3 regions of the Mesorhizobium sp. M7A.F.Ca.CA.004.12.1.1 genome follow, and region 2 is predicted to be linked to each of the others. Evidence: predicted binding sites of a transcription regulator. Region 2 holds the regulator's gene; each other region holds the start of a gene.
What was found. The regulator LexA, encoded in region 2, represses DNA repair genes until DNA is damaged. The targets are predictions, from matches to a motif close to TGTTCNNNNTGTGTTCNG.
Positions count from the first base shown of each region.

Region 1: the regulator LexA is predicted to act here: its motif matches at 4,593-4,610, upstream of EN984_RS13860 (2'-5' RNA ligase family protein).
Region 3: the regulator LexA is predicted to act here: its motif matches at 3,855-3,872, upstream of def (peptide deformylase).

Region 1 is NZ_RZRK01000218.1:286-7,749, forward strand. It holds partial or broken gene EN984_RS13825 (LysR substrate-binding domain-containing protein) at 1-200, shown strand, start outside; gene EN984_RS13830 (aminopeptidase) at 197-1,453, shown strand; gene EN984_RS13835 (DUF488 domain-containing protein) at 1,470-1,832, shown strand; gene EN984_RS13840 (ArsC family reductase) at 2,029-2,376, opposite strand; gene EN984_RS13845 (metalloregulator ArsR/SmtB family transcription factor) at 2,524-2,880, shown strand; gene EN984_RS13850 (SRPBCC family protein) at 2,877-3,356, shown strand; gene EN984_RS13855 (nuclear transport factor 2 family protein) at 3,450-3,803, opposite strand; gene EN984_RS13860 (2'-5' RNA ligase family protein) at 3,929-4,552, opposite strand; gene EN984_RS13865 (ABC transporter ATP-binding protein) at 4,836-5,921, opposite strand; gene EN984_RS13870 (cupin domain-containing protein) at 5,911-6,519, opposite strand; gene EN984_RS13880 (ABC transporter substrate-binding protein) at 6,815-7,464, opposite strand, start outside.
Region 2 is NZ_RZRK01000124.1:472-9,771, forward strand. It holds gene lpxB (lipid-A-disaccharide synthase) at 1-948, shown strand, start outside; gene gltA (citrate synthase) at 996-2,324, opposite strand; gene gltX (glutamate--tRNA ligase) at 2,510-3,934, opposite strand; gene EN984_RS09200 (ComEC/Rec2 family competence protein) at 4,037-6,499, shown strand; gene lexA (transcriptional repressor LexA) at 6,493-7,233, opposite strand; gene kynU (kynureninase) at 7,642-8,889, opposite strand; gene kynA (tryptophan 2,3-dioxygenase) at 8,961-9,300, opposite strand, start outside.
Region 3 is NZ_RZRK01000396.1:426-5,650, forward strand. It holds partial or broken gene dapE (succinyl-diaminopimelate desuccinylase) at 1-408, shown strand, start outside; gene EN984_RS20390 (transporter) at 414-1,049, shown strand; gene truA (tRNA pseudouridine(38-40) synthase TruA) at 1,016-1,786, opposite strand; gene EN984_RS20400 (N-acetyltransferase) at 1,810-2,316, opposite strand; gene fmt (methionyl-tRNA formyltransferase) at 2,313-3,266, opposite strand; gene def (peptide deformylase) at 3,271-3,801, opposite strand; gene EN984_RS20415 (DNA recombination protein RmuC) at 3,905-5,176, shown strand.

The sequences.
Region 1 (7,464 bases), on a different contig from region 2:
ATTGGCTGGTGACCTCGTCCGTCAAGGCGGAAAGCCGCAAGGTCCGTGATTTCAAGGTCTGGATCAGGGAAGAGATCGAGGCAACCATGGCGCGGTTCGGGTCCGTAAACCCAGAACCCGCCGGCGCGATCGCGGTGGAAAGGACGGAGGCACCGAGCTATGTAGAGTCGGACATCAAACTACGACAGGCAGGATCATGACCACACATTCGCGCGGCGTTTCCGCATCGATCGACCCGGTGAAGCTCGACAGGCTGGCGGAAGTCGCCATCAAGGTCGGACTGCAATTGCAGCCGGGGCAGGATCTGGTGCTGACTTCGTCGATCGCGGCACTGCCGTTGACCAGGCGGATCGTCGAGCACGCCTACAAGGCCGGCGCCGGGCTGGTGACGCCGATCTTCAACGACGACGAGATGACGCTGGCCCGCTACCGCTTCGGCGCCGATGCGAGCTTCGACCGCGCCGCCGGCTGGCTCTATGAAGGCATGGCGAACGCCTTTTCCAACAATGCGGCCAGGCTTGCCGTGCGCGGCGAGGATCCATCGCTGTTGTCGGCTCAGGATCCGGCGAAAGTGGCGCGCGCCAACAAGGCGAATTCGATGGCCTACCAGCCGGCGCTGGAAAAGATCACCGGCTTCGACATCAACTGGAACATCGTGGCCTATCCGGACCTCGCCTGGGCCAGGCAGGTTTTTCCTGACGATGCCGACGATGTCGCGGTCGTGAAGCTCGCCGACGCCATCTTCGCCGCGTCGCGGGTCGATGTGGAGGACCCCATCGGCAATTGGAAGGCGCACAACGCGGCGCTGCGCAGCCGCACCGAATGGCTCAACGGCCATGATTTCCATGCGCTGCACTTTGCCGGACCCGGCACCGACCTGACGGTTGGACTGGCGGACGGCCATGAATGGATGGGCGGCGCCTCGACCGCCAAGAACGGCATCACCTGCAACCCCAACATCCCGACCGAGGAAGTCTTCACCACGCCGCATGCAAGGCGGGTCGAGGGTCATGTCTCCTCGACCAAGCCGCTGTCCTACCAGGGCACGCTGATCGACGACATTTCGGTGCGTTTCGAAGAAGGCAGGATTGTCGAGGCCAAGGCATCGAAGGGCGAGGATGTGCTGAAGAAGGTGCTCGATACAGATGAGGGCGCGCGCCGCCTCGGCGAAGTAGCGCTGGTGCCGCATTCCTCGCCGATCTCGGCAAGCGGGCTGTTGTTCTTCAACACGCTGTTCGACGAGAACGCCGCCTGCCATATCGCGCTCGGCCAGTGCTATTCGAAGTGCTTCGTCGACGGCGCCTCGCTCAGCCAGGACGAGATCGCGGCGCGCGGCGGCAACAAGAGCTTCATCCACATCGACTGGATGATCGGTTCGGACAAGATCGACATCGATGGTGTCCACAAGGACGGCGCCCGCGTGCCCGTCATGCGCAAGGGTGAATGGGCTTGACCGTACGGAGGGTGCGATGGCCTTCGACCTGGCGGTCAAGCGTATCTACGAGCCACCCGCGCCCGATGACGGGCAGCGGGTTCTGGTCGACCGCATCTGGCCGCGCGGTGTCAGCAAGGAAGACGCTGCGCTGACGCTGTGGTTGAAGGACATCGCACCGAGCGACGACCTGCGAAAGTGGTTCGGCCATGCGCCGGCGCGCTGGCCGGAGTTTCAGGAGCGGTATCGTGCTGAGCTGGACGGGAACGGCGAGGCGGTGAGTGAATTGCGAGGCTTGATCAGCCACGGCAAGGTGACGCTGCTCTATGGCGCGCATGATGAAGCGCATAACAATGCGGTGGCGCTGGCGGGGTATCTCAGCGCAAGCGCTCACAATTAGCCATCGTTAGCCAGACCTTCGTCATCCTCGGGCTTGACCCGAGGATCCATGCCGCGACCTCAGTCGAAAGGCGCAGCGGAGCAGAATCTGCACCGTTGCAACACGGATAGATCACGGCATGGATCCTATGGTCTGCGCTGCGTCGCTCCGCTCCTTGCTTCGCCATAGGATGACGAAGTGAGGTGTATGCGCTGCCCTACTTCACCACCGCCTCATAAACATCAGCCTTGAACCCCACCAGAATCCGATCCCCAACCTCCAGCACCGGTCGCTTGATCACGGTCGGCTTGGCCAGCATCAGCGCCTTGGCCTTCTTTTCGTCGAGGCTCTGCTTGTCGTTGTCCGGCAGTTCGCGAAACGTGGTGCTACCCTTGTTGAGCAGCTTTTCCCAGCCGACCTTGCCCGCCCAGCCATCCAGCCGCTTCGCGTCCAGTCCCTCTGCCCTGAAATCGTGAAACCTGTAGGCCACGTCATGGCCTTCCAGCCAGAGGCGCGCCTTCCTGACCGTGTCGCAGGTGGTGATGCCGTACATGATGATCGTCAAAACAGTGGCCCTTCCGATTTCGAATCTGACCGCAGATTAAGGACGCTCTGCGCGCTTTGCCAGCGCTCCCCGGCATGCCTTCGGTTTTGCCCTTGCCAACACTAAGGAATTTCCCTAAGTATTTTGACAGCGCCTCAGGACCAACCAATGACAAGCCTTCAGACCACAACTCCGAGCCCTCCGCCGATCGACGGCATCTTTCGCGCACTGTCCGATCCGACGCGGCGACGCGTGGTGGAGCGGCTGAACCGCAGCCCTGCCTCGGTCAGCGAGCTTGCCCAACCGTTCGACATGGCCCTGCCCTCCTTCATCGAACATCTCAAAATCCTCGAAGGTTGCGGGCTGGTGCGCTCGCAAAAGACCGGCCGGGTCAGGACCTATCAACTGGCGCCCGAGCCGCTGAAGCTTGCCGAAAACTGGCTGGCCGAACAGCGCACGCTGTGGGAGCGCCGCCTCGACCAGTTCGACGCCTATGTGATGACCCTCAAGGAGACAGAAAAATGATCTATCCCCTCAAGCCGGATCCCAGACTGGACCTCGTGCTGGAGCGCGTCATCGATGCGCCGCGCGAATTGCTGTGGCGCGCCTTGACGACGCCGGAGCACGTCAAGCAATGGTTCACGCCGAAGCCTTGGATGATCACCGACTGCGAGATAGACCTCAGGCCGGGCGGGCTGTTCCGCACGCGCATGCAGTCGCCCGACGGAACCGAGGTCAACGACCGCCATTGCTGCTATCTCGAAATCGTGCCGAACGAGCGGCTGGTGTGGACGGATGCATTGTTGCCGGGTTACCGGCCGTCAGGGGAACCCTTCATCACCGCTGTTATCTCCTTGCAGCCGGACGGCAAGGGCACGCGCTACACCGCCACCGCCATCCATCGCGACGAGGCGACCCGCAACAACCATGAGGAGATGGGTTTCTTCAACGGCTGGGGCACGGTGGCCGATCAGCTTGGGCAGTACGTGAAGACGATCTGATCTTCCCACATGACGGCCAGGACGTTGTCTTGGCCGTCATGCTTGTTTTCAACCCGGGAGCGAAGAGAGCAGTCTCCCGGTGGCATTTCCGCCTCAATAATAGAAGCGCTCTTCGGTGATCTTGCCGTTCTTGACTGTGTAGAGGCCAACTTCATCCATGGTGACGCGCTCGCCGGTGGCCTTGGGCGTGATGTCGAACTTGAAGCGCACCGCGAACTGGTCTCCGTTGACATAGGGGCCCTCGACCGAGCCGCCATGCACTTCGTTGTTCTCCTGCCACCACTGGCCCTTCTGCTTGAGAGCCTCCTTGCCATGGGAGATGGCCATCGGCCCCGCCATGGCTTCGAGACTGACGATATCATCGGCATTGTACTTCTCGGCAGCAGCTTCGTTATCGCCCTGCTTGAGCAGTTCGGTGAAATCTTTGGCAATTTCCGCGATGGTCATTTGTGTTCCTCCTGTCAGACGCACTGCAAATGGGGAACAGCTTGCTGGCCTGCCACCATTGCCGGCACTACAGCTGACAAGCCGTGTCAGGACGATTGATATAGCGGCTGTATGACGACGATTTCTCACATGCCGGCTAGGGAATCGTCCTGACCGGTCAATTGCCAGGTCGCCGGACATTTGTATTCACCCTGGTGGCTACGGATCAGCGAAAAACTCCGCACTGTCCAGGATATCGGCTCAACGATCCGTTCCCGCACTTTTGGAACGCCCCTCCTGTCGCGAAGCAGCGTGACATGTGGCTCCAGCGAGGTCGTGATGAATGGCTTTAGCGGGCTGTCGTCAATTACGGCAGAGAGCTTGCGCCAGAAGGCTTGCAAAGTCGGCGAATGGTCGCTGCTGCGAAGCACCAGCGCCCCGCCGCCGAAAGCCGACAGGCGGTCGAAGCAAACATCGAATGGTGTGGCTTGCATCAGCAAGCCGACATGGCGGGCGATCTCCACCACACGCTTCTGTTTGCCGTCGCCAAGGCCGATCAGGGATATGTGCATTTGATCGGTTGGCGTCAGCCATCCCCGCAATCTCAGTTCCTGATTGTAGTGCTCAGCCCTGCGCCGCAGCATGGCATTGACCGGGTCTTCAACGAGAAATCCGTAAAACAGATGCGGCTCCCGGATCGGGCTCTGTCCTTCAAATCGGAAAAAGGTCTGACCGTTCTTCGCGGTTCCGTATGAAAATTGCCCACTCACAACCGATCTCGTCCGGCAGATTGTATCAAGCCGAGAAGCTTAGAACAAAAAGGGAACGAATCAAGTGAAAACAAAACCGGCGCTAATGGTTTCCGCATCAGCGCCCGCAAGCTTAACGGCGGAGCAAGCATTTTCGAGCAGGGGCCGAACCCTACGATCCGTAGCCGATGATGCCCTGACCTCCCGAAAATCGTGGATCGACCAGTCGACATACCCCCGGCCGTTGACCGACGGCTTGTAGCCACCGCGCGGCGTGTGCTCCGGTTATTTAACGTCGACAAAATTAGCTTGGTAGCACCGGGCAGTTGGCACCACGGCGCAGGCTGATATGCGCCACGTCTCCGACGCTGAATTGGGAACCCTCGGCCTGGCGCGGCGCATCGATGACAACAGGCGCGCCCTGCCCGAGTTCGGCATGAAGGCGCAGCGTGCGACCGTGAAAGACGACGCTGTTGACGCGCGCCGGCGCGGTGCCGGGCGCGGCCTCGGTCATCGCCAGCAAATCCTCCGGACGCACGCCGATGGTGCGGGTGGCGCCCTCGGCAGGTGCCTCGCTAGTTTCAGAAATAGCCTCCAGCGGCAGGGCGCCGGCGGCGAAGCGCAGGCGATCGCCGTCTCGGCCGACGAAGCGCGATTGCAGGAGATTCATGGTGCCGATGAAGCTCGCCACAAACTTCGTGGCGGGCCGGTCGTAAAGGGTGGCCGGCGGCGCGATCTGCTCGATGCGGCCCTTGTTCATGACGACGATGCGGTCGGAGATCGACAGCGCTTCGGTCTGGTCGTGGGTGACCATGACGAAGGTGGTGCCGAGCCGCGACTGCAGCCGCTTCAGTTCAACCTGCATCTGTTCGCGCAGATGCGCATCGAGCGCCGACAGCGGCTCGTCGAGCAGCAGCACGCGTGGTTCGCAGACGATGGCACGCGCCAGCGCGACGCGCTGGCGCTGGCCGCCCGACAGTTCGGAGACGCGGGCGCCAAGCTTGTCGGCGAGACCGACCATGTCGAGGGCTTCGCCGGTTCGCTTTGCCTGTTCGGCTCCAGACAGTTTGCGCAGTGACAGACCGAAGCCGACATTTTCGGCGACATTCATGTGCGGGAACAGCGCATAATCCTGGAACACGGTGTTGACCGGCCGGTCGAAGGGCCGAAGGGCCGTGATATCGCGACCATCGAGCAACACCTTGCCGCTCGACGGGCTTTCGAAACCGGCGATGACGCGCAGGCTGGTGGTCTTGCCGCAACCCGACGGCCCGAGCAGCGTGACAAACTCGCCGCTGATAATGTCGAGGTCGACGGCGTCGAGCCCGACGATGCCGCCAGGAAAAATCTTCGAGACCGCCTGCAGCCGCACGAGTGGATCAGGCGCCATCGCGAACCTCGGACGGCTTCGTGGTGTTGACCCAGAGGATCTGGCAACGCTCGGTGCCCGGATTGCGGAAGGCATGCAAAAGCGTGCTCTTGAACGCAAAACTGTCGCCGGCCTTCAGCACGTAATTTGTCGAATCCACCACCAGTTCGACCTCGCCGGCCAGCACGAAGCCGAATTCATGGCCGGCATGGGCATAGGCCTCGGCCGTGCCGCCGCTGGCTTCCACCGTCACCAGCATGCCGGTCAGCGTCGCGCCCGGGGGTGACAGCAGCGCCTTGGCAATGCCTTCCGACTTCACCGGGATCTGCCGCCGCTTGTCGGCGCGCACGCAATAGAGATCGTTGGCCGCATCGTTGCCGTCGGCGATCAGCGCCGACGGCTCGATGTCGAGGGCGGCGGCGAGCGGCCAGATCACCTTGACGCGCAGCGAGGACATGCCGCGCTCGATCTGGCTGAGCGCCCCGATCGACACACCAGCTTTTGCCGCAAGATCGGCCAGCGACAGATTGCGCTCCAGCCGCAGCGCCCGCACGCGCCGGCCGACCCGCACATCGGCATCGTCCTTCGGCTTCTCAGCCGGTTCGTCCAGCATGTCCATTTGTTAGTCCTTATTGCAGTGCTTAGGGCCGGTGGCGACCAAGGCCGGCTTCAGGGTTGGATAGCTATCGGGCGTCAGTGCTGCCCCTCATCGCCCTGCCGGGCACTTCTCCCCGTATAGTGACGGGGAGAAGTGGCTGGCCGCAACGCCGGCGCCATCCTTGCAACGCTGATGATTGGCGAAATGGGCGATGACAGCGTCCCTCTCCCCGTCACTATACGGGGAGAGGATGCCGGCAGGCAGGTGAGGGGCAGCGCAAACTTCGGCAATTGGTCGCCTCGAATACGGTTGAAACTCACCCGCCCGCCTTGACCTTTTCAAACATCTTGGCGAGGTCGTCATTCTGTTTCATCGGCCCGGTGAAGATGGTGGTCTTCAGCAACACCTCGGGATCGGATGGCAGCTGCAATTTCTCAAGTTCCTCCTTCGGCACGGTGGCGAAGGCGGAGTTCAGCGAGCTGCCGTAGCCATAGGCCTGGATCAGGTATTTGCCGGAGTCGGCATCCAGCCGGCTGTTGATGAAGTCATAGGCGAGATCGACATTCTTGGCGTCCTTGAGCATGACGAAGCCGCAGGCCCAGGTCAGCATGCCCTCCTTCGGCTTCATGAACTCGACCGGCACGCCCTGCTTCTTCAGCGACGTGGCGGACGCGTTCCAGGTCATGGCGGCGACCAATTGGCCGCTGGCCAACGCCTGTTCGACGGAGGTCATGTCGGTGGTGTAGTTGGAGAGCAGCGGGCGCTGCTCGCGCAGCTTCTCGGCCACCTTGTCCATTTGCTCCGGCGTCATGTCGAACGGATTGACGCCGGCGAGCAGTGCGGCAACGACCGGCGTGTCGTGCACGGCGTCGATCGTCGCCATGCGGCCGGCATACTGCTTGTCCCACAAAAGGTTCCAGCTCGCTTCCGGGTTCTTCACCAGATCGGTTCGGTAGAGGATCGAGG
Region 2 (9,300 bases):
CGGATCAGCCAACTGTCCAAGACCGTTGCCGACGAAAAGCCGGACTGCATGGTCACCATCGACAGTCCGGACTTTTCGTTGCGCGTCGCCAAAAAGGTGCGTGCGGCCAACCCGTCGATTCCGATCATCCACTATGTCTGCCCGAGCGTGTGGGCGTGGCGGCCGGGCAGGGCGGTGGCGATGAAGCCCTATGTCGACCACATCCTCTGCATCCTGCCGTTCGAGGTCAAGGAGCTCGAGCGGCTCGGCGGGCCACCGGGCACCTATGTCGGGCATCGCCTGACCCACGATGCGGGTTTGCTGGCCGCAGCCAAGGCGCAGGAACTACCGCGCGACCTTTCTCCTGATCGCGTCAAGACCCTGCTCGTCCTGCCCGGTTCGCGGCGTGGCGAGGTACGGCGGCTGCTCGACCCGTTCGGCGAGACGGTGTCGATTCTGCGTGCGCGTGGCCACCGCCTGCGGCTGCTGCTGCCGACCGTTCCGCATGTCGCCGAGCTCGTCAAATCCTCCGTCAACCGCTGGGATGAAAAGCCTGAGATCATCGTCGATTCCCAGCGCAAATGGCAGGCTTTCGGCAAAGCCGATGCGGCGCTGATCGCGTCCGGGACGGTATCGCTGGAACTGGCGCTGGCCGGCGTGCCGATGATTTCCTGCTACAGGCTCGACCCGGTCGCGCGGGTCTTGGCGCCGTACCTCGTTTCCGTCTGGTCGGCGCTGCTGCCCAATCTGATATCGGATCGAGCGCTTATTCCGGAATTCTACGACGGCTACATCAAGCCGAACAATCTGGCCCGGCAATTGGAAGCCCTGTTCGCCGACAGCGGCATGCGCGCCTGGCAGAAGAATGGATTTGCAGAGATCACGCGGCGCATGGCGACGGATAGACCGTCCGGCGAGATCGCCGCGCAGGTGGTGATGCGGTATGTCAAGAGAGGGAATAGTCAGTAGGGAAGTTCACCGTCCCTACTGCCTACTGCCCAATCCCTACTCCCAATTCACCGCTTGGCGATCGGCACGTAGTCACGCTCGGGTGCGCCGGTATAGAGCTGGCGCGGGCGGCCGATCTTCTGGCGCGGATCCTCGATCATCTCTTTCCACTGTGCGATCCAGCCGACGGTGCGGGCGACCGCGAACAGCACGGTGAACATGGTGGTGGGGAAACCCAGCGCCTTCAGCGTAATGCCGGAATAGAAGTCGACATTCGGGTAGAGCTTCTTCTCGATGAAATAGGGATCGGTCAGCGCGATCTTTTCCAGTTCCATGGCGATGTCGAGCAGCGGATCGTCCTTGATGCCGAGCTCGCCCAGAACCTCATGCGCCGTCTTCTGCATGATCTTGGCGCGCGGATCGTAGTTCTTGTAGACGCGGTGGCCAAAGCCCATCAAGCGGAACGGGTCGTTCTTGTCCTTGGCGCGAGCGATGAATTCGGGGATGTGATCGACATGGCCGATCTCGCCAAGCATGTTGAGCGCCGCTTCATTGGCGCCGCCATGCGCTGGGCCCCACAGGCAAGCGATGCCGGCGGCGATGCACGCGAACGGGTTGGCGCCCGACGAGCCGGCGAGACGAACGGTCGAGGTCGAGGCGTTCTGCTCGTGGTCGGCGTGCAGAATGAAGATGCGCTCCATGGCGCGCGCCAGCACCGGGTTGATCTTGTATTCCTCGCACGGCACGGCAAAGCACATGTGCAGGAAGTTGGCGGCGAAGTTCAGTTCGTTCTTCGGGTAAATGAAGGGCTGGCCGATGTGGTATTTGTAGGCCATCGCCGCGATCGTTGGCATCTTGGCGATCAGCCGCATGGAGGCAACCATGCGCTGGTAGGGGTCGGAGATGTCGGTGGAGTCGTGGTAGAAGGCCGACAGCGCGCCGACCACGCCGCACATCACCGCCATCGGGTGCGCGTCGCGGCGGAAGCCGGTGAAAAAGCGCGACATCTGCTCATGCACCATGGTGTGGCGCGTCACACGATAGTCGAAGTCGTCCTTCTGCGCCTTGGTCGGCAGTTCGCCGTAAAGCAGGAGATAGCAGACCTCGAGGAAGTCGCCGTGTTCGGCCAGTTGGTCGATCGGATAGCCGCGGTGCAGCAGGATGCCGGCATCGCCGTCGATGAAGGTGATTTCCGACTCGCAGCTTGCCGTCGAGGTGAAGCCCGGATCGTAAGTGAAGGCGCCGGTGGTTGAGTAGAGCGAGGCGATGTCGATGACATCAGGCCCGACCGAACCACTTCGCACCTTGAATTCATGGGTCTTGCCGGCGAATGCAAGCGTTGCCGTGGCCTCCTGGGTCTTGCCGCCCAAATCCATTTTTTTCGCAGCTTCGGTCATTGCAAACTCCTTCTTGTTTCCTCATGCCGGCAAAGGCAAAATTCTGCAGAGCGACACGTCGAAAATCACCGCAATGCGCGTATTCGCCACCGCATTTCAGGAGGTGCGTGCCAGATTGGGCCAAGGCCTAATGTTGCACTGCGAAACCCGCCTTTCAATGCCAATCTTCTTGGGCCAGTTTGCTCCTAATCGATTTGATCTGAGATGCGCGCCAGGCTTTCCTCGCGGCCGAGCACGGCGAGCACATCGAACACGCCCGGCGAGGTGCTTTTGCCGGTCAACGCAGCGCGCAAAGGCTGGGCCACCGCGCCGAGCTTGTGACTGCCGGCCGCTGCCACCTCGCGTATCGCCGCCTCCGCCGAGGCGGCTGTCCAGTCACTCGCAAGCCCGTTCAAAGCTTCGTGAGCACTGCGCAGGATCTTGCGGGCATCGTCGGTAAGCAGAAGGGCCGCCTTGTCGTCGATCGGCAGGGGGCGCGTGGCGAACAGGAAGGCCGCGCCATCGACGAGCTCGACCAGCGTCTTGGCGCGGTCCTTCAAGCCCGGAAGCGCTGCCAGCAACTGCGCCTTGGTGCTGTCGTTCAGGCGCGCGGCGATCGCCGGGCCACCTTCGAGATAGGGCAGGGTAGCGATGAAGATGTCGAACAGTCGGGCATCGCTCATGCGGCGCATATGCGCGCCGTTGATCGCCTCCAGCTTGGCGAAGTCGAAGCGCGCCGCGCCCTTGTTGACATCGCCGATGTCGAACCACGAGATCATATCCTTGATCGACATGATCTCGTCGTCGCCATGGCTCCAGCCAAGGCGCGCCAGGTAATTGAGCAGCGCCTCCGGCAGGTAGCCCATGGCGCGATAGGCCTCGACGCCAAGCGCGCCGTGCCGCTTCGACAGCTTGGCGCCATCGGCGCCGTGGATCAGCGGGATATGCGACATGGACGGCACGTTCCAGCCCATGGCGTTGTAGATCACGGTCTGGCGAGCGGCGTTGGTCAGATGATCGTCGCCGCGAATGATATGGGTGACTCCCATATCATGATCATCGACGACGACGGCATGCATGTAAGTGGGATTGCCGTCAGAACGCAGGATGATGAAGTCATCGAGATCCTTGTTGGGAAAGCGCACCTCGCCCTGGACACGGTCATGGACGATGGTCTCGCCGTCGGTCGGCGCCTTGATACGAATGGCGCCCTTGACGCCTGCGGGCGCCTCAGAGGGGTCGCGGTCGCGCCAGCGGCCGTCATAGCGGGGCGGCAGCCCCTTGGCTCTGGCGGCCTCGCGCATGGCCTCCAGTTCGGCCGGCGTGGCATAGCAATAATAGGCCTTGCCCATGCGCACGAGCTCCTCAGCCACCTCGCGGTGGCGCGGAGCACGCTCGAACTGCGACACCGGCTCGCCGTCCCAGCTCAGGCCAAGCCAGGAAAGCCCGTCGAGGATGGCAGCCGTCGCGGCTTCATTGGAGCGTTCGCGGTCGGTGTCCTCGATGCGCAGCAGCATCGTGCCGCCAGTGTGCTTCGCATACAGCCAGTTGAACAGCGCCGTGCGCGCGCCGCCTATGTGCAGATAGCCGGTGGGCGAAGGGGCAAAACGGGTGACGACCTTGTCGGACATGGAACTCTCGGAAACCATCTGAAGCGGGGTGCGGTTGCGCGGGCTTTCGCGCGCCCGGCGTTCATGTAGCATAGGGTGTCGAGGGCGCAAGGGGCAGACCCGATGGCTGGACGAGGCTGGGGCTCGGATCAGGGCGAGGACGCTGCCATCGGCGTCAGCGAACGGTCCCTGTTTGCGCCTCGGCCAGCCCCATTGCCGCCGCCATCGCCCCTTGTGCCGGATCCCGGCAAGGCGCCCTTGCAAGCGGATGTCGCCGCCTCTGTTCCTGTTGCCGAAACCGGCAGGATCGTTCGCGTGCGCCGGCAAATCAGCCTGACATCACTGCCTCGCCTGCGCCACAGCGTGAACACGGCGGCGAGCCTGGAACTCGACCGGGGCGTGGCCTTCCTGCTGGTGCCGGTCTGCCTGGCGATCGGAGCGATCGGCTATTTTTCGCTGACGGCTGAACCCGACTTTGCGAGACCTGTCGCGGTTGTCATCTTGACGGGGATCTGTGCGCTGGTCTCGCGCTCATGGCCAAAGACCCATCTGTGTTTCATGGCGGCGCTTTTGTGCGCCCTAGGACTGCTTGCTGCCAAGGTCGAGACGTGGCGTGCGGGCACACAAATGTTGGGCTCGGAAATCTCGACGCAGGTGACCGGCCGCGTCGTCTCGCTCGACCGGATGGAAACTGGCCGTATCCGGCTGACCATCGACGTGACGTCGACCGCAAGACCGAAACTGCGCTATGCGCCGGAACGGGTGCGGCTTTCGGCACGCAAGATCCCGGCTGACGTGACCGCAGGCTCCCTCATCACTGGATATGCCAAGCTTTTGCCGCCGACTGGGCCGGTGCGGCCGGACAGCTATGATTTCTCCTTCGACAGCTATTTTGCCGGCATCGGCGGCAGCGGGTTCTTTCTCGGCAACCCCAAGCTTGTCGTCAGCGACGGTGGCGACATGCCGCTGCCGGCCCGAATTTCCTCTAGCGTGGAAAATGCCCGCGAGGCCATCGCCGACCATATCAGGGCGAGCGTCGGCGGCGCCGAAGGCGAGATCGCCGCGGCGCTGATCGTCGGCGTGCGCGCCGGCATTCCCGATGACATCAATGAGGCGATGCGACGTACCGGCATCTACCACATCATCTCGATTTCGGGACTGCACATGGCGCTGGTCGCAGGCACCATCATGGGCTTGCTGCGCGGCGCCTTCGCCTTGTTTCCCGACTTTTCCGCGCGTCGCCCGGTCAAGAAGTATGCCGCCTTCGCCGCACTGTTCTCGATCGCGGCCTATCTCATCATCTCTGGAGTCGTCGTTGCCGCCGAGCGCAGCTTCATCATGCTGGCGGTGATGCTGATTGCCGTGCTGTTCGATCGAGCAGCACTCACCATGCGCAATCTGGCGATCTCGGCGATCGCCGTCATCGTGGTGTCGCCGCATGAGGTGGTCGGCCCGAGTTTTCAGATGTCGTTCGCCGCGACCGCGGCTCTGGTCGGCGCCTATGCCGGCTGGGCCGATCACCGCGCGGGAAAAGCAAGACCGCCGCCCCCAAAGCGATCCATGCCCGGTTTCCTGACGCGAAAGTTCGTGCTCGCGGCAACCGGCCTTGCCATGACCTCCATCATCGCCGGCAGCGCCACGACGCTGTTTGCCATCTGGCATTTTCAGCGTGTGTCGCCGCTCAGCCTGTTCGCCAATCTGGCGGTTATGCCGATCGTCACCGTCGTCATGTTCCTGGCTGTCGCAAGCGCGCTGCTGATGCCTTTCGGATTGGATTGGCCGGCCCTCTACCTGATGGGCAAGGGCCTGACGGTGATGATCGCCATATCGGGTTGGATCTCCGAACGTTCGCCTGTCGATGGGGTTGGGCTGATTTCGCAGCAATCTGTCCTGCTGGTGACAATTGCCCTGGTCATCGCGACGATGGCGACAACTTGGCTGCGGCTCGCTGCTCTGCCATTCGCGCTGGCAGGCTTGCTGACCGTCTCGGATACGCGCACGCCGGATGTGCTGATCTCGGAAGACGCCCGGCTGGTGGCGTTGCCGATCGGTGGCGGCGAGCTTGCCGTCAGCCGGGAACGGCCGAACGAATTCACCGTCGACAACTGGAAACGCGCCCTGACATCAGAAACCATCGTCGTGCCAGAGGTGTTCGACAAGAGCGATGGGCAATTCGACGTCGCGGACGCCGTTGAGCTACCGCCGGGATCGCCGTTCTATTGCTCCTCAGGCGTTTGCGTGGCCAGGCATATGTCCGGTGCGATCATTGCCTATGTCGAGGACCGCAAGGACACCTGGAAAGCCTGTGGCTTCGCCGAGCTGATCGTCATCAATGACGCCACCGCCTATGACGCCTGTCACAATCCGCTGGTTCTCGTCATCACCAAGCGGCAACTGGCTCGCAAAGGCAGTGCCGCGGTCTTCTTCGATCGCCAATCGGCGACCACGCCGGCGACAATCAGCTTCGCGGTGAACAGCCCATATCGGCCCTGGCACACGCAACGCAAATACTCTCGTGAGGCGAGGGGGCTGGCACCCTTCAAGAAACCCGAGAAGCCAGCGGCCAACCCGCAGCCGCCTCAGTAGCGGCGGATGAGGCCGACGAGCTTGCCTTGCACCTTGACCCTGTCTGGGCCGAAAATACGGGTTTCATAGGCCGGATTGGCGGCTTCGAGAGCGATGGAAGCGCCCTTGCGGCGGAACCGCTTCAGCGTCGCTTCCTCTTCATCGACCAGCGCCACGATGATCTCGCCGGGGTTCGCCGTGTCGGCATTACGGATGATGACGGTGTCGCCGTCGAAGATACCGGCCTCGATCATCGAGTCGCCCTTAACCTCCAGCGCATAGTGGGCGCCGCCCATGATCATGTCCGGCGGCACCGAGATCGAATGCGTCTGATGCTGGATGGCATCGATCGGCACACCGGCGGCGATACGGCCCATGACCGGTATCGACACGGCGGAGACCGCATCGTCATCATTGCCGGGCGAGGGCATCCGCGAAGGCGCCGGCTTGATCTGCCGGCCAAGGGCACCACCCTGACCGAGACTGCCCTGGATGACGCTTGGCGAAAACTTCTTTGCCGCGTTGAGGCCGGGCGCGATCGAGTCCGGCAATCGCAGCACTTCCAGCGCGCGTGCCCGGTTGGGCAACCGGCGAATAAAGCCGCGCTCCTCAAGTGCGGTGATCAGCCGATGAATCCCGGATTTGGAGGCAAGGTCGAGCGCCTCCTTCATCTCGTCGAAGGATGGCGGAATGCCGCTCTCCTTCAGGCGTTCATGGATGAACATCAGCAGTTCATGTTGCTTGCGTGTCAGCATGGCGGCCCCCAGATTACCTGAAACCAGAATCGAAAAACAAACCCAGAACAAACACTATCTGTTCCAGTTGTGTTCTGCAACCGTTTAAAGTTTAATGAATTTGTTAAGGCTGCTGAAATTATTTGGGCTTGCCAGCGGGTCGCGATCGACAGGCGCCAACCACGGCAATGCGCCTGCTCACATTGAAACCATTATGGTTAATGACCTGTGGCTCATCCTCGACCCAAGGCTTGGCATCATCTGCCGATCGACCTCCACAAGGGACGCTATCAATCTTCGGGACGTTCGTTTGCCGTGAACGAAACGGAGCCAAAACGCCAACGTCTGTTGGCATTTGTGGCTGGAATCAGCCCTCCGTCATCTGCCGGGCAGTGAGGGCGGCGACGGCAAATCGCGGGGATCGTTGCGTCAGGTAACGGCTTCCTTGACGGCGAAACGCTGGTCCTTCCATGCGCCCGTGCGCAGAATGTCTTCTAGCACTTGAACCGCCAGCCACACATCCTTGTAGCCGATATAGAGGGGCGTGAAGCCGAAACGGATGGTCGATGGCGCGCGAAAATCACCGATGACGCCGCGCTCGATCAGCGCCCGCATGATTTGATAGCCGTGATCGTGAAGGAACGACACCTGGCTGCCGCGCCTGGTCGCGTCGCGGGTGGTCTCCAGCGTGAGGCCATAGGCGCCGCACTTTGCTTCGACGAGCTGGATGAACAGTTCCGTCAGCGCGACGCTCTTTTTTCGCAATGCCGCCATGTCGACGTCGTTCCAGATGGCAAGCGCGCCTTTGAGCGCCCGCATCGACAGGACCGGCTGGGTGCCGCACAGAAAGCGGCGGATACCGGTGCCGGCAACATACCCCCGTTCGAAGGCAAAGGGCCGCGCATGGCCCCACCAGCCGCTGAGCGGCTGGCTGATATCGCCGTGATGGCGCTGCGCGGCATAGATGAAGGCCGGTGCGCCCGGACCGCCGTTGAGGTACTTGTAAGTGCAGCCGATGGCGAAATCGGCATTTGCGTGATCGAGCTCGACGGGCAGGGCGCCGGCGGTGTGGCATAGATCCCAGACGATCAGCGCTCCGGCCGCATGAGCCTTGCGCGTCAGCGCCGCCATGTCGCGCAGTTCACCCGATTTGTAGTTGACGTGGTTGACCAGCACCACCGCGACGTTTTCGTTGATCAGCTCTTCGATAGTGGGCGCGTCGACGCCCGCGAGGCGCAGCAGGACGCCGTCCCGTGTCGAGGCCACGCCTTCGGCGATGTACAGGTCGGTGGGGAAACTGTCACCCTCGGCGACGATGACCGACCGGCCCGGCCGAATCTCCAGCGCCGCATGCAGCACCTTGTAGATGTTGGTCGACGTCGTGTCGCAGACGACGGTCTGGCCGGCCGCGGCTCCAATCAGGCGTCCGAGTTGATCGCCGAGTTCGATCGGCATCTCGAACCATCCGGCCGTATTCCAGGCTCGGATGAGGTCCTGGGCCCATTCCTGGGTTGCCGCCTGCTGCAGCTCGCCGAAAACGGCATGAGACGCTGCCCCCAGTGAATTGCCGTCGAGATAGATCACCCCCTCCGGCAGAATGAAACGGTCGCGCATGGCCCGCAGCGGATCTGTGGCATCCATCGCTTCGACTGCGGCGAGATCAGGAAATCCACTCATGGTCAGTCAGTCCCCGGTTGTTCGCGAAGGGTGTTCCGCCGCCGCGCGTCGCTGTTTTCATTTCGACGATGTCAGAGCCGGGTGCGGACCGTCCACAGTTCCGGGAACAGCACCACCTCGAGCATCTTCTTCAGATACGAAGCACCCGACGTGCCGCCGGTGCCGCGTTTCAGACCGATGATGCGCTCAACCGTGGTGACGTGGTTGAAGCGCCAGCGGCGGAAATAATCCTCGAAGTCGACCAGCTTCTCTGCCAGTTCGTAGAACATCCAGTAGCGCTGCGGATCGCGGTAAATGGTTTGCCAGGCGACCAGCACCTCTTCATTCTCGGTTCGCGTCTCACGCCAGTCCGTGCGCTTGGCATCGGCACCGATGTCGAATCCGTTGCGCGCAAGCAGCAGCAGCGCTTCG
Region 3 (5,225 bases), on a different contig from region 2:
AACATCCGCTTCAACGACACCTGGACGGACGAGACCCTGCAGGCCGAGATCCACAACCGGCTCGACCAGGCGGCCAGGCGCAGGAAGTACCGGCAGGGCAAGAAGACGCCGGTCGACTACGAGCTCGTCTGGCGCGACCGGCCGAGCCATGTCTTCCTGACCCGCGACGACAGGCTTATCGAAACGCTGCGCGGCTCGATCAAGTCGGCGGTCGGCAAGGAGCCGACGCTGTCGACCTCCGGTGGAACGTCCGACGCGCGTTTCATCAAGGACTATTGTCCGGTGGTCGAGTTCGGGCTGGTCGGCAAGACAATGCATATGGTCGACGAGCGCGTCGCCATTGCCGATTTGGAAACGCTGACGCAAATCTACCAGCGCTTCATAGAAGACTGGTTCGGACAGGGCTGAACAGCATGCTTTCGGCGGACGAAACCCAAGCTTCGCTGACGGGCGCCTGGCGATTGATGCTCGGCAAGGCCGACGGCCTGCGCCTGCTCGACCTGTCGGCCGACGGCTTCTGGAATTCCTTCTTCGCCATTGTCGTTGCTGCACCGGCGCTGATCGTCGGCTGGGTCGGCATCGCCAACGAACTCGGCGATCCCGACGCCTTCGCGGGCCGCTTCAGCATGCTGGTGCGCCTGGCGACGGTCGACATCGGCTCCTGGGTGCTGCCGCTGATTGCGCTCGCCCTGATCGCGCCGCGCGCCGGCATAGGCGGCCGCTTCGTCCACTACGTCGTCGCCAGCAACTGGGCTTCGGCCATCACCGCCTGGCTGATGCTGCCCTCGGCGCTGATCCGGCTTTTCCTGTCGTCCGCAAGCCAGGCTGCGAGTCTTGTGTCGCTGTTCCTGTTTGCCCTGTCGATGGTGCTGACCTGGCGCATGACCAACGCCACGATCGGCAGGGGCGCATCGGTCGGCACCGCCGTTTTCGTCGGCATGTTCATCGCCTCGCTGCTGGTGCTGTTCGGCCTGCAGACGCTGCTCGGCATCACCGTGCCGGACGATGCCGGAGTTCAGAGCCTGTCCGGGCTCGTCTCGACTGGATAATCGACACCGGTGAGAAACAGCCCGTCGGGTGGCGCCACCTGTCCGCAGGCGGCGCGGTCGTGCGCCTCGAGCGCCGTTTTCAGGTCGGCCGCAGTCCAGCCGCCGTCGCCGACGCGCTTGAGCGAGCCGACCATCGAACGTACCTGATTGTGCAGGAACGAGCGCGCCGAAGCCCTGACCTCGATCATGTCGCCCTGTCGGCTCACATCGAGCCGTTCCAGCGTCCTGATCGGGCTGTTGGCCTGGCACTGGGTCGAGCGGAAGGTGGTGAAATCATGCCGTCCCAGCAGGACTTTCGCCGCTTCGTGCATGGCGCCGGCGTCGAGCCGCTTCGGCACCCACCAGACCTTGCCCTTGTCGAGCGCGGCCGGGGCACGGCGGTTCAGGATGCGGTAGAGATAGTGGCGGCCGATGGCCGAGAAGCGGGCGTCGAAGCTGTCGGAGACGACCGTCGCTTTCAGGATGGCGATGCGCGCCCCGGCCGCCTGCAGATGGGCGTTGACTGCATCGCGCACCTTGTCGCCCGGCCACGCCTTGGCGAGGTCGGCATGCGCCACCTGCGCGGTCGCATGGACGCCGGCATCGGTGCGGCCGGCGGCGCGCAGCCGGATCGCTTCGCCGCAGAATTTTTCGATCGCCCGCTCGATCGCCTGTTGCACCGAAGGCTGATCCGCCTGGTGCTGCCAGCCGGCAAACAGACTGCCATCATATTCGATGTCGAGGCGAAAACGCGGCATGCCGGGCGGCTATACGCTCTCGCCTACGCGGCGAGAGCGGTGAAGGCGGAGGCGTAGACCAGTGTGCCGGCCTCAGGCGCGTCGCCCCAGGCCAGCGCCTGCAGCGCTTCGCCCTGGTATTCGCTCTCGAAGTTCTCGGCACGCGTGTGGCTATATCCGAAACGCCCGTAATAGATGGGGTCGCCGAGCACCACGGCCAGCGTTTCGCCGGCATCCCTGAGGCGGATATGCGCCTCGCGGATCAGCGCGCCGCCGATGCCGCTGCCATGGAACGAGGGCTCCACCGCCAGCGGTGCCAGCGCCACGGCCGCGAAAGTCTTGCCGCCATTCTGGACGAACAGCCGCGAAAACAGGATGTGGCCGACCACCTGGCCGTCCTCTTCCGCCACCAGTTCGGCAACAGCGTCGCCGCCGGTCACCAGCGCGTCGACCAGACCGGCCTCCGCCTGCTGGCCGAAAGCGTGTTCCTCGACGAGGCGGATGGCCTCGCGATCCCGCGGCGTTGCCGCGCGTATCGACATCATGCTCATGAGAATTTCAGTCCTTTTTCGATCTTGGCCCCGCGCAGGAACTCCGACGCGGCAGCGGGCTTTCCGCCCGCGCGTTGAACTTCGACCAGCCTGATCGCGCCTGCCCCGCAGGCGACCGTCAGCCGGTCATCGAGAATTCCTCCCGACTCGCCCAACTCTTCCCAAAGCGACAGGCCTTGCGACAGCGTCGAGCGAAGCAGTTTCAGCCGCTCCTGGCGGCCGCCAATTCCTATCTCCGACCACGCGCCGGGAAAGGGTGACAGGCCGCGAATATGATTGTGGACCTCACTTGCTGAGCGAGTCCAGTCCACGCGAGTCTCGGATTTATCGATTTTCTTGGCGTAGGTCACCCCATCCACAGCTTGTGTGGTGAATGTCAGGGTATTCCTTTCCAGTCGCGCCAGCGCTTCCACCATCAAGGCAGCACCGACACTCATCAACCGATCATGCAGATCGCCGGCTGTCATATCGGGTTCGATGGCGCATTTTTCAACCAGCCCGACCGGGCCGGTGTCCAGCCCCTCTTCCATGCGCATCACCATCATGCCGCTTTCCAGGTCGCCGGCCATGATGGCGCGCTGGATCGGCGCGGCACCGCGCCAGCGCGGCAGAAGCGACGCATGGCCGTTGATGCAGCCGAGCCGGGTCGCCTCGAGAACCGCCTTCGGCAGCAGCAAGCCATAGGCGACGACCACGGCGACATCGGCCTGCAAGGCACGGAAAGCGGCCTGCTCGGCCTCGCCCTTGAGCGAAACCGGCGCCCGGACTTCAATGCCCAGCCGCTCCGCCTCGCGCTGCACCGGCGATGGCGTCAACTCCAGCCCGCGCCGCCCTGCGGCGCGCGGCGGCTGGGTATAGACGGCTGATATCTCATGGCCAGCCTCGGCGATCGCGCGCAAAGTCGGCACCGAAAACTCCGGCGTACCCATGAAGATGACGCGAAGGGGCATGGCCCTATCCCGCCAGCTTGCCCGGCGCCTTGTCCCTGGCAAGCTTCTTGAATTTCTTCACCACCATGTCGCGCTTCAGCTTCGAGATGTGGTCGATGAACAGGACGCCATTGAGGTGGTCGATCTCATGCTGCAGGCAGGTGGCCATCAGGCCCTCGGCCTCCATATCCTGCAATTTGCCGTCGCGGTCGACATATTTGACCCGCACGGAGGCCGGGCGTTCGACCTCGGCGTAATAATCCGGGATCGACAGGCAGCCTTCCTCATAGACCGAGCGCGCGTCGGCGCTCTCCAGGATTTCCGGGTTGATGAAGACATGCGGCGCCGGCGTCTCGTCTTCCTTGGCCAGATCGATCACCAGCAAGCGCAGCGGCTCGCCGATCTGGATTGCCGCCAATCCGATGCCCGGCGCGTCATACATGGTCGCCAGCATGTCGTCGGCTAATTTGCGCAAAGGTGCGTCGACACGCTCCACCGGCTTGGAAACCTGGCGCAGGATGGGGTCGGGAAGGATGATGAGCGGCTTGATCGACATGGCGTTCCACCTAAGACCTCCAGAGAAAAGCGTCAACCGGTAGGCTGGAGGCTCGTTCACGTTTTGATCTGTGCCGGCAGCGCGAATCGTTTATGCTGTCCACATGAATGATTTGAGCACCATCCTTTCCGAACCTGTCGCCCGGCTTGGCGCCACAACCGTCACGCTCGGCCATGCGCTGGCCTTCGGCGCTTTGCTGTTTCTGGCCCTGTTCGTGGCGCTGGTCATTGCGCTGTGGCGGTCGGCGAAGGCGCGCGCCGTCGCGGCTGCGGAAGCCGCCGATCATGCCCGCGATGCGGAAGTGCGGATGGCCGGCATTCTGCAAAAGCAGGCCGAAATGCAGGGTCGTATGGGCGCCATCGCCGAAGTGTTCGGCGCACGGCAGGCGGAGCTGACGCAGTCGATCGGCCAGCGCCTCGACGCCATGACCGGCCGGCTCGGCCAGACCATGACCGAGCAGACCAAATCCACGCATGAGAGCCTGGCCAAATTGCAGGAGCGGCTGGCCATCATCGATGTCGCGCAGGGCAACATCCAGTCGCTCGCCGGCCAGGTCGTGCAGCTGCAGGCGATCCTCTCCAATAAGCAGACGCGCGGTGCTTTCGGCCAGTCTCGCATGGAGGCGATCGTCGCCGACGGCCTGCCGCACGGCGCCTATGAATTCCAGGCGACGCTGTCGAACGGCAGCCGTCCTGACTGCCTGGTGAAGATGCCGAACGGCGCGCCGTCGCTGGCCATCGACGCCAAGTTTCCGCTCGAGGCCTGGAATGCCATCCGCGCCGCCGATGGCGCCGACCTGCAGAAGGCCGCCTCGCAGGCCTTCCGCCGCGACATCGAGATCCATGTCCGCGATATCTCGGAAAAATACCTGATCCAGGGCGAGACGCAGGACACCGCCTTCATGTTCGTGCCGTCGGAATCAGTGTTCGCCGAGATCCACGAGAATTTCGAGGCGATCGTCCACAAGGCGCACCGCGCCCGAATCGTCATCGTCTCGCCGTCATTGCTGATGCTGTCGATCCAGGTCATCCAGGCGATCCTCAAGGATGCCCGCATGCGCGAACAGGCGCACCTGATTCAGGGCGAAGTCATCCGGCTGATGGAGGATGTCGCGCGCGTCGACGAGCGGGTGCGCAAGCTGCAGGTGCATTTCGGTCAGTCGGCCAAGGACATCGACGACATCCTGGTTTCGACGTCGAAGGTCACCAAGCGCGGCCAGAAGATCGAGGCACTGGAATTCGGCGCGCAGCCCGACGGCGATGCCGCCGCGGACGCAGCGTCACGGGCTCCCGCCGCGAAGGTCGATACTGGCGCGCGCGTTGCCGATTCGAAAACCGGGCAGCTCAGGCTGAGGGTCGTTGAAGGCGACGATTGAGGCGCGGTGCCGGACCGGCGCTACTGCTCCTCCAACGTGGTCATGCCCT